2 regions of the Flexivirga aerilata genome follow, and region 1 is predicted to be linked to the other one. Evidence: riboswitches for the same ligand, from Rfam matches in the RefSeq annotation. Region 1 holds a riboswitch; the other holds the start of a gene.

What was found. Region 1 has a riboswitch for cobalamin ahead of HJ588_RS14250 (CbtB domain-containing protein). Riboswitches for the same ligand answer to the same signal wherever they lie in the genome.
Region 2: it holds a riboswitch for cobalamin, as region 1 does, so the genes downstream of both, HJ588_RS04475 (ABC transporter substrate-binding protein) here and HJ588_RS14250 (CbtB domain-containing protein) in region 1, are expected to answer to the same signal.

The regions. Positions count from the first base shown of each region.
Region 1 covers NZ_JABENB010000002.1:506,622-511,027, forward strand. The annotation lists gene HJ588_RS14225 (alcohol dehydrogenase catalytic domain-containing protein) at 1-436, shown strand, start outside; gene HJ588_RS19815 (winged helix-turn-helix transcriptional regulator) at 444-629, opposite strand; gene HJ588_RS14235 (helix-turn-helix domain-containing protein) at 602-883, shown strand; gene HJ588_RS14240 ((2Fe-2S)-binding protein) at 829-1,401, opposite strand; gene HJ588_RS14245 (CbtA family protein) at 1,476-2,393, opposite strand; gene HJ588_RS14250 (CbtB domain-containing protein) at 2,404-2,634, opposite strand; cobalamin riboswitch at 2,671-2,803, opposite strand; gene HJ588_RS14255 (cobalt-precorrin-6A reductase) at 2,824-3,567, shown strand; gene HJ588_RS14260 (DedA family protein) at 3,658-4,311, shown strand; gene cbiB (adenosylcobinamide-phosphate synthase CbiB) at 4,214-4,406, opposite strand, start outside.
Region 2 covers NZ_JABENB010000001.1:942,420-946,825, reverse strand. The annotation lists gene HJ588_RS04490 (ATP-dependent helicase) at 1-998, shown strand, start outside; gene HJ588_RS04485 (hypothetical protein) at 1,136-1,804, shown strand; gene HJ588_RS04480 (hypothetical protein) at 1,767-2,234, opposite strand; cobalamin riboswitch at 2,350-2,526, shown strand; gene HJ588_RS04475 (ABC transporter substrate-binding protein) at 2,567-3,580, shown strand; gene HJ588_RS04470 (FecCD family ABC transporter permease) at 3,577-4,406, shown strand, end outside.

The sequences.
Region 1 (4,406 bases):
GGTGATCGACGCCGTCGGCATGGAGGCACACGGCGACCCACTGGCCAAGACCGCGACCTCCGCAGTGACCCGTATGCCGCAGGCCATCGCCCGAAAAGCCATGGAGCGGGCCGGAATCGACCGGTTGAAGGCGCTCTACACCGCGCTCGACGCGGTGCGCCGCGGCGGCACCGTCTCCCTCAGCGGCGTCTACGGCGGCATGGTCGACCCGATGCCGCTGATGGATATGTTCGACAAGGGGATCACGCTGCGGATGGGTCAGGCGAACGTGCGCCGCTGGACCGACGAACTGCGCGACGTGCTCGGCCGCGACGAGGACGTCTTCGACGTCGAGGGCCTCGCGACCCACCACCTCCCGCTGGCCGATGCCGCCAAGGGGTACGACATGTTCCAGAAGAAGGAGGACGGCTGCATCAAGGTTGTGCTGCAGCCGTGAGTCGCTGTCAGCGGTAGCGGGCACCCCACTCGTCCATCGCGGCGACGATGTCGGCGAGGCTCCGCCCGAGGTCGGTGAGGCTGTATTCGACGCGCGGCGGCACCTCGGCATACACCGTCCGAGTGACGATGCCGTCCTCCTGTGAACGGACCGTGTTGTGGACCAGTGCGCATCCGGAAGCGACGTCGCTCACCGGCACCCTGCGACAAGACGCCGCACGCGTATGTCGAGTCGCTGCGCGTCGAGGCGGCCCGCAACCGACTGGAGACAACCGACGACACGCTCGACCGGATCGCGGGCGCCTGCGGTCTCGGCACGGTCGACACTCTGGTGCGGGCCTTCCGGCGGCGGCTCGACACCACTCCTACCGAGTATCGCCGACGGTTCCGCACTCAGCCGAGCACGCAGTCGCCGCAGACGGCTTCGCGGGTGCCCGCGGCGCGGTAGATCAGGCAGCAGCTGCGCCGCCGGAAGCGGGGGCCGCTGTGGAGGCCACCGCCGTCGACGCGCGGATCCGCGAGGACAGCATCGGCCTCGGCGGTCGCGGCCGGCACGAGGTCGGGCCTCGCCATGCCCATCAGCGTGACCGTGCTGTTGGCGGCCGAACCGACGTTGCCCCACAGGACCCGCTCGCTGACCGCGAAGCTGCCGGAAACGGCGGTGGTGAAAGTCTCGATGACACTGTCCTGCAACGGATCTCGCGGGTATGTGGCAGCCGCGAACGAGAACGCCAACGGTCCATCCGCGGTTTCCCGGCACCACACCTGGTCCGGTGACAGCACGACTCCAGGCCACCCCAGTGCCCGCGCGCCGATGTGCGCGGCAACCAGCTTCGCCACGATGCCCAGGTGCGCCGTCGAGGCCGCCACCCGCCGTTCGACGGGTGCGCCGCCGGGCTGACGCAGCAGCCGTTGGACGGTGTCCACTCGCTGCCTCAACCACGCGGGGGAGAGCAGTTGCGTCATACGACTCCACGACCCATCCGGGGCCGCGGACGCCTCGTGCAGGTCGAAGGCGAGGTAGTCGCCGAGTGCCGACGTCAGGCCGAAATCCGTTCAGTCGCAACGGCACCCGCCGCATCGGCGCCTACGCGGCGAAGCAGCAGGCGATCCATCAGCCCGCCGAAGACAAACGCGATCCCCGACCAGACGATGACCTGTTCGATGAGCGAATACCAGCGGAACTTCCACAAGACGTCCGGGTCGAAGCCAGGGAAGACGATCTGACCCGGTGCGTAGCTGAAGCCGTCCACCGTGACCGTCTTGTCGAACGTGTTGGTGATCGGTTGCGGCGTTTCCGTTGCCGCCCGGGCAAATCCGAGGTCGTGCGCGACGGCGACGTTTGCCGGCAGGTCGCCGACCGACGGAAAGAGCGCAAGGGCCACACCGAAGAGCGCCAGGAAACAAAGCCCGGCGAGCAGCACGGCCCGCAGTGCCCCGAGTCGCGGCGTCAGCTTGTATGCCGCGAAGACGGCCAGTCCCAGCAGGACGAGCGACACGAGCACCAGCGACAGGTAGAGCACGCCGCGGGTGCGGATGGTGAACTCGTGGCCGACGGCCGGTGGACTCGCCGGATACTTCACGAACGGCAGCAGGAAGATGCCGAGGAAACCGAAGCCGGCGATCTGCCAGGCGAGCGTGCGCGGCCGCACGTGCACCTTGCCGTGCAGCACCAGGAAGCCCACCGCGACCAACACACCCATCGCAACGGAGATGCCGACGACCCCCGTCGCCGCACCGAACGTCTCCTGAGTGGTGCGCGAAAACATCTCGTGCCCTTCGGTTTCCACCGACAGGCCCGCAGCTCGCCGCAGTGCGGCGATCATCTCGTCGCGGCTCGACTCGTAACTCACCGCCTGGTCGATCAGCGGTTCGGCGAAGATGCGCATGAAGACGAAGCCCAGGATGCCGGCAACGAGACCGGCGAGGGCTCCGCGCCCGATGACGCGGATTTCCATGACTGACGGCTCAGTGGCAGGGAAAGCCGAGGAAATGCCGCGAGTCGTGCATCCACTCATGGATGCCGGTCGACTTCCCGAACACCGACGTCATCCCCTGATCGACGCCGATGAAGTAGTAGACGACCAGCGCCGCGAAGACAGTGAACGCAAGCAGCGCGATCCGCCCTGCTTGACTGAGCGTGTAGGTCGAGACCTGGGTGGCCGGTCGCTGGCGCGACTCGACGGAAACGGTGCTCATGGGTCAACTCCTCCGGGATGATGCGTCCCGATCGTGGATCGTTGTCCGTCACAGCCGAGTGTCTGACTCATCCGCGGGGTGGGCGGACACACAGTGGCGCAACCGCGCCGGATTTTCACCGGCTTCCTCATGCTGTGACGCGGCGCCAGGCTACACCCTCCGCGACGCCCGCCGCGTAGTCTCTCGCGGGTGCGTGTGTTGCTGCTGGGCGGAACAGCCGAGGCGCGGGCCCTCGCCGAGATCCTGTATGCCGCGGGCCACGACCTGACGTCGTCGCTCGCCGGCCGGGTGACTGCCCCGCGCCTGCCGGTCGGGCAGGTGCGGATCGGTGGCTTCGGCGGTGTGACCGGGATGCGCGACTACCTGACGGAGCACCGGATTGAGGCAGTCGTCGACGCAACCCACCCCTTTGCCACCGGGATGCGGGAGAACGCCCGAAAAGCCTGTGCTGAGAGCGGGATTGCGCTCATCAGGCTGGCGCGCCCCGGATGGGCCGAACACCCTGACGCGCACACCTGGCACTGGGCCGACGACTACGACGCGGCACGCGAGATCGCCGAGCGATGGGGACAGCGGCCGTTCCTCACGACGGGGCGCCAGACGCTGCCGTTCTTCACGTCCGCCTGGGCCGGCCGGGAGGTGCTGCTGCGCGTCGTGGACCCCGACGTCGAGGTGCCGACCGCATGGCGGGTCGTGCACGATCGCGGGCCCTACGCCATACCCGGGGAAGTGGCGCTGATGCGGCAGCACCGGATCGACGTGCTGCTGACCAAGGACTCCGGCGGCAGTTACACCGCCGCCAAACTGGCTGCCGCGGCGCAGCTCGGGGTGCTGGTCGTCGTCGTGCGCCGCCCCGCGCAGGCGGCCGGTGTCACCACGGTCGACAGTCCCGAGGCGGCTGCCGCCGCGGTCGCACTCCTCCCTGGGTCGTAGGACACACCAGACCTGGGCACGATGTGGGTCACGTCGATCGTTCGTACCGTCGAAGGCACGCCATCCGATCCGTTCCAGGGGGACCGACCCGTGCTCGAAGCCGTCAACGACTTCATCCTGCAACTCGCCGGGCAGCCGTGGGTGTATGCCGTCATCGGCGCGCTCGGGGCGCTCGACGCCTTCATCCCGCCGCTGCCCAGTGAGTCGGCGATCGTCGCGCTGGCCGCGCTCGGGGAGGCGGGCGGAGTCAACCTGTGGCTGCTCGGCATCGTCGGCGCGGTCGGTGCACTGCTCGGCGACACGGCCGCCTACCTGATCGGCCGCCGCCTCGGCACCAATCGCTTTGCCTGGCAACGCAAACCGCGGGTGGCAAAGGCCCTGTCCTGGGCCGGCAGCGAGCTGGAGCGCCGAGGCGGCCTGCTGATCTTCACTGCGCGCTACATCCCGGTCGGGCGCATCGCGGTGATGATGACGGCGGGCGCCACGGGCATGCGGGCACGCCGGTTTCTGACCTACGCCGCGATCGGGTGCGCCGCCTGGTCGGGCTGGTCGGTGCTCGTCGGGGCGCTGGCCGGCCGGTTGCTCGGCGACAACCCGCTGCTGGCCGCGGGCGTCGGCATCGCGATCGCGCTCAGCATCGGCCTGCTCATCGACCAGGTCGCCGCAAGCTCACGGCGACCGAAACAGCAGCAGCCGCAACGGATATCTGTCGCAGCAGCCGGACGGCAGACCGAAGATCGGTGATCGCCGGAGGTCCTCCGTCGCCGAGCGTGCCGCGGTCCTCGGGTCCCGACGCGTAGACGTTCCGGCCGCCCAGACGCACCCCCAGGGCCGCCGCG
Region 2 (4,406 bases), on a different contig from region 1:
TGGACCTGCGCGAGCAGGCCGTGCTGATGCGCACCGGCACGCACTCCCACCAACTGGAGATCGAGCTCAAGGTGCGCTCGATCCCGTTCGTGAAGTACGGCGGGATCGGATACCTCGAAACCGCCCATGTGCGCGACGTGCTCGCCGCTTTCCGGCTCGCGCTCAACCCCGCCGACGAGGTGTCGTGGTATCGCCTGCTGACCCGCCACCGAGCGATCGGCAAGGCCGGAGCGCGCACGCTGGCCGGCATCCTATCCGGCACCGACGAGGGCAGGTATGACGAGGCATTGCGCACCGCCTCGGACAAGGCCCGCCCCGGGCTGGCCGCGACCCTGGACCAGTTGCGCACGGCTCAGTCCGCCGACGCGACGGCAGCCGTGGTCGAGGCGTGTCACGCCGCGGTGCTGCCGTTGCTGCGGGTGCACTACGCCGACTGGTCACGCCGGTCGGCCGACATCGAGCGCCTCGTGGAGTCCGCGGCCGGCGGGAGTGATCTGCGCGCCTTCATCGCCGACGCCACGATCGACCCGGCCAACGTCGCCGGCGACTGGGCCAAGCAGCCCTACCTCGACGAGGACTACCTGACCCTGTCGACCATTCATTCGGCCAAGGGGCTGGAGTGGTCGGCGGTGCACCTGATCCGGGCGTCCGACGGGGCCATCCCGTCCGACATGGCGCTGACCTCCGACGCGGGCCTCGCCGAGGAGGAGCGACTGTTCTATGTCGCGGTGACCCGCGCCCGCGACACCCTGCACGTCTACTCGCCGGGCCGGCTGCCCACCCACCCGACGAGCTTCCACGCCCGGCACGTGCTCGCCAAGCCCAGCCGCTTCCTGACCCCGGAGGTGCTGGCCGTCGCCGACCGGGTCGACGTGACGCGCCCTGCGGCGCCGGTCGACATCGACACTGACATCGGCATCGACAGTGACATTGACTGTGCCGCCAGCAGATCCGCCACCCCCGTCACGGTGCCGTCGATGGACGAGCTGTTCGGCTGACCACCCGATCCTGCACAAGGGAGTTAGCTCCACCTCGTGGCTGCCGGAAGCCACGGCCTGAGCCCACTGTGCCGGCCACAGCTGACTCATAGCCTCAATCACGGTGCAAAACCTCACGATTGAGTGGAGTCACAGTCATGGCAACCCACCGGAACGTCGGCATCTTCGGCCTGATCGCGAGCGCGCTGATCGTGCTCCAGGTCCCCCTCTATTTCCTGTATGACGGCGCCCCGCCCGACGCCAACATCCTCACGCGGAGCCTGATCGGCATCGTCGGGTGCACGTTCTACATCGTCTTCTTCACCGGGCTGCGCAGCTGGATCGGACGCCACGCGCCGGCTCTCGACTGGCCGGCCAATGTCATGCAGCTGACTGGGCTCGCTTGGGCGGTGGTGGTTTTCGTGCCGCAGTCCATGGAGGTCGGCGCCGCCATCGCCACCCGGCAGGACATCGACACCACCACGGAGGGCCCCTATGCGCCGGCGCAGTATCTCCTGCAGGGCGGCGTCTCCCGGCTGCTGATGGCGGCCTTCCTGATCGCGTTCGCCGTCATACTCTCCCGGTCGCAGCTGCTGCCGCGATGGGTCGGCCGGTCGGCGATCGTGCTGGCGGCGGTCAACCTGGCGTTCCTGCCCGCGGTCTACTTCGGCGACAACGCCGCCGACTTCTACAGCGCGCAGGGCTGGGGCACCACCGCGACGATGGGGCTGGTGTGGAGCCTGTGGACGCTGGCGGTGAGCGTCGCGATGGTGCGGCAGCGGGCCGTGGTCAGGCCAGGAAGTCGATCCGTGCTTGCCGGTCGTTGATGGTGAACGTGTCGCCGGCGCGCTTGCCGTCGATCTCGGCATACACCGGAGAGTCCTGCGAAATGCCTTCGTAGCTCAGGCCGTTGGCGTCGAACGCGTCGGTGACGACACCGACGACGTAACGGTCGCCGCCGAACCCGACGATCGCGCCGGGCCGCACGACGTCGGTCACCGAGAAGTCCAGGCTCTCCGCGGTCGCGACGTCCGAGCGCTCGGTGTCGGCCACCTGCTCGAAGATGGCGTTCTTGTCACCGGCCTCGTCCAGTTGTGCGGTGTCGTCGACCGAGTGCGAGTCGTCCGGGTCGACCTGGGCGGTGCGCTGCTCGGTGGACACCGCGGTCTGCGAGGCGTCGAGCTCACCCTTTAGGTGCCGCACGAGCGCGTCCTTGACCTGCTGCTTGGCCGCCTCGTCCATCGTCGCGTCGGACATGTCGACTCCTTCTGTCTCGCTGTCTCGCTGTCTCGTCGGTGCGGTGCCCAGTCTGCCGCAGTCGCATCGGTGCGGGGACGCCGATCGGGCCTCGGTTACGATCGGCGCCGTGGGGCACTCCCCACTCGACACTGGTCGCATCACCGATGCAAGGGAATCCGGTCCGAATCCGGAGCTGACGCGCAGCGGTAGGGGTGACGAGCGTGGCACGACGCCACTGGGTTCCGACCCGGGAAGGCGCCACGCTCGGACGAACCCGAGCCCGAAGACCTGCCGGTGCCGGACACACCTGTGGGCCTCGCGTTCGGCCCCTGATGAAAGCGATTTGCGCCATGCGCCCACGTCGGATCGGCCTCCCCGCGGCTGCCGCCGCCACGTCCCTCCTGCTCGGCGCGTGCGCCGATGCCCCGTCCGGCGGCGGGCCCGGCGCGGGCTCTGCGGCGACCGGTTCCGCGTCGACGGCGTTCTCGCCGGTGACCCTGACCAACTGCGGCGTGCGGGTCACGGTCGAGGCTCCTCCGCGTCGGCTCGTCACGCTCAATCAGGGCGCGACCGAGGTCGCGCTCGCGCTCGGCCTGCAGGACCGGATGGCGGGCACCGCCTACCTCGACGACGAGGTGTCCGCGAAGTACGCCGCGGCATACCGGTCGGTGCCGGTGCTGGCGAAGGAGTATCCGACCAAGGAGCAGTTCGTCGCGGCCAAGCCGGACTTCGCGTATGCCGCCTACGCAAGCGCGTTCGACGCCAAGGCAATCGGCACGCGGGCGGAGCTGGCTGGCAAGCGGATCGGCAGCTACCTGAGCCCGTTCGGTTGCCCCAAGGGGACGCCGGCAGCGGCGCCGACCTTCGACAGTGCCTGGCGCGAAATCACCGACGTGGGAAGCGTTTTCGGCATACGTGACAAAGCAGAGGGTGTTGTCGACGCGCAACGGTCCGAGCTCGCCACGGTCCGCTCGACGGCTGCGGGCAAGGGCACGACGGTGCTCTGGTATGACTCCGGTGAGAAGACGCCGTTCGTCGGTGCCGGCAAGGGCGGGCCGCAACTGGTGATGGACGCGGTGGGTGCGCGCAACGTCTTTGCGGGGCTGCCGGGCGGCTGGGCGGACGGGTCCTGGGAGAAGGTCGTCGCCGCCGACCCGGACGTGATCGTGCTCGCCGACGCATCGTGGAGCACCGCGGACGCGAAGAAGAAGTATCTGCGCGCCGACCCGGTGCTGCGCAAGCTGACGGCGGTCAAGCGCAACCGTTTCGTGGTGCTGCCGTTCAGCGAGACCACGCCCGGGGTGCGGCTCGTCGACGGCGCGAAGGCCGTCTCCGACCAGCTCACCGCACTGCCGGCGACGTGACGACGGCGGGATGCCGGGCGCCGTCGACCGCGCTCCGGCTGCTGGTCCTGACCGTCGGCGTGGCGGCGGTGCTGGCAAGCGCGGTGATCGCGTTGGGCACCGGGCCGGTGCACGTCCCCGCCGGCCAGGTGCTCGAGGTGGTTGCCCGGCGGATGCAGCTGATCGGCGGCGCGGGTGTGACCCCGATGGACGACGAGATCGTCTGGCAGCTGCGGCTGCCGCGGATCGTCGCGGCGATGGCGGTGGGTGCGGCGCTGGCGCAGTGCGGTTGCGTGCTGCAGTCGCTGACCCGCAACGACCTGGCCGACCCCTATCTCTTCGGGGTCTCCAGCGGCGCCGCGGTGGGAGCGGTGTCGGCGTTGATCCTCGGCTGGACGCTGCCGGGCATCCCGTCCCGCTATGGCGTGGCCGGCACGGCTTTTGTCGGGGCGCTCGTCGCACTCGTGCTGGTGCTGGCCCTCGCCACCGGCAGGTCGGGACAACTGCCACCCGGGCGGACGATCCTGGCTGGCGTCGCGGTCGGCCAATTGTGCAGTGCCGCAACGTCTTTCATCGTCATCGTGCTCGGCCCGCGGGATGGCGCACGGGCGGTGCTCGACTGGACGCTGGGGTCGTTCGCCGGGGTGCGCGGCGGTGACGCCGTCTTTCTGGTGGCGTTGCTCGTGGCGGCGATGATCGGTCTCGGGCTGTGCGCTCCGGCACTCGACGCCTTCGCCTTCGGGGAGGTGTCGGCGCGCTCGCTCGGGGTCAACGTCACAACGATCCGCTGGATCCTGCTGACCGGCACGGCACTCATGACGGCCGCCACGGTGGCGGTCGTCGGGCC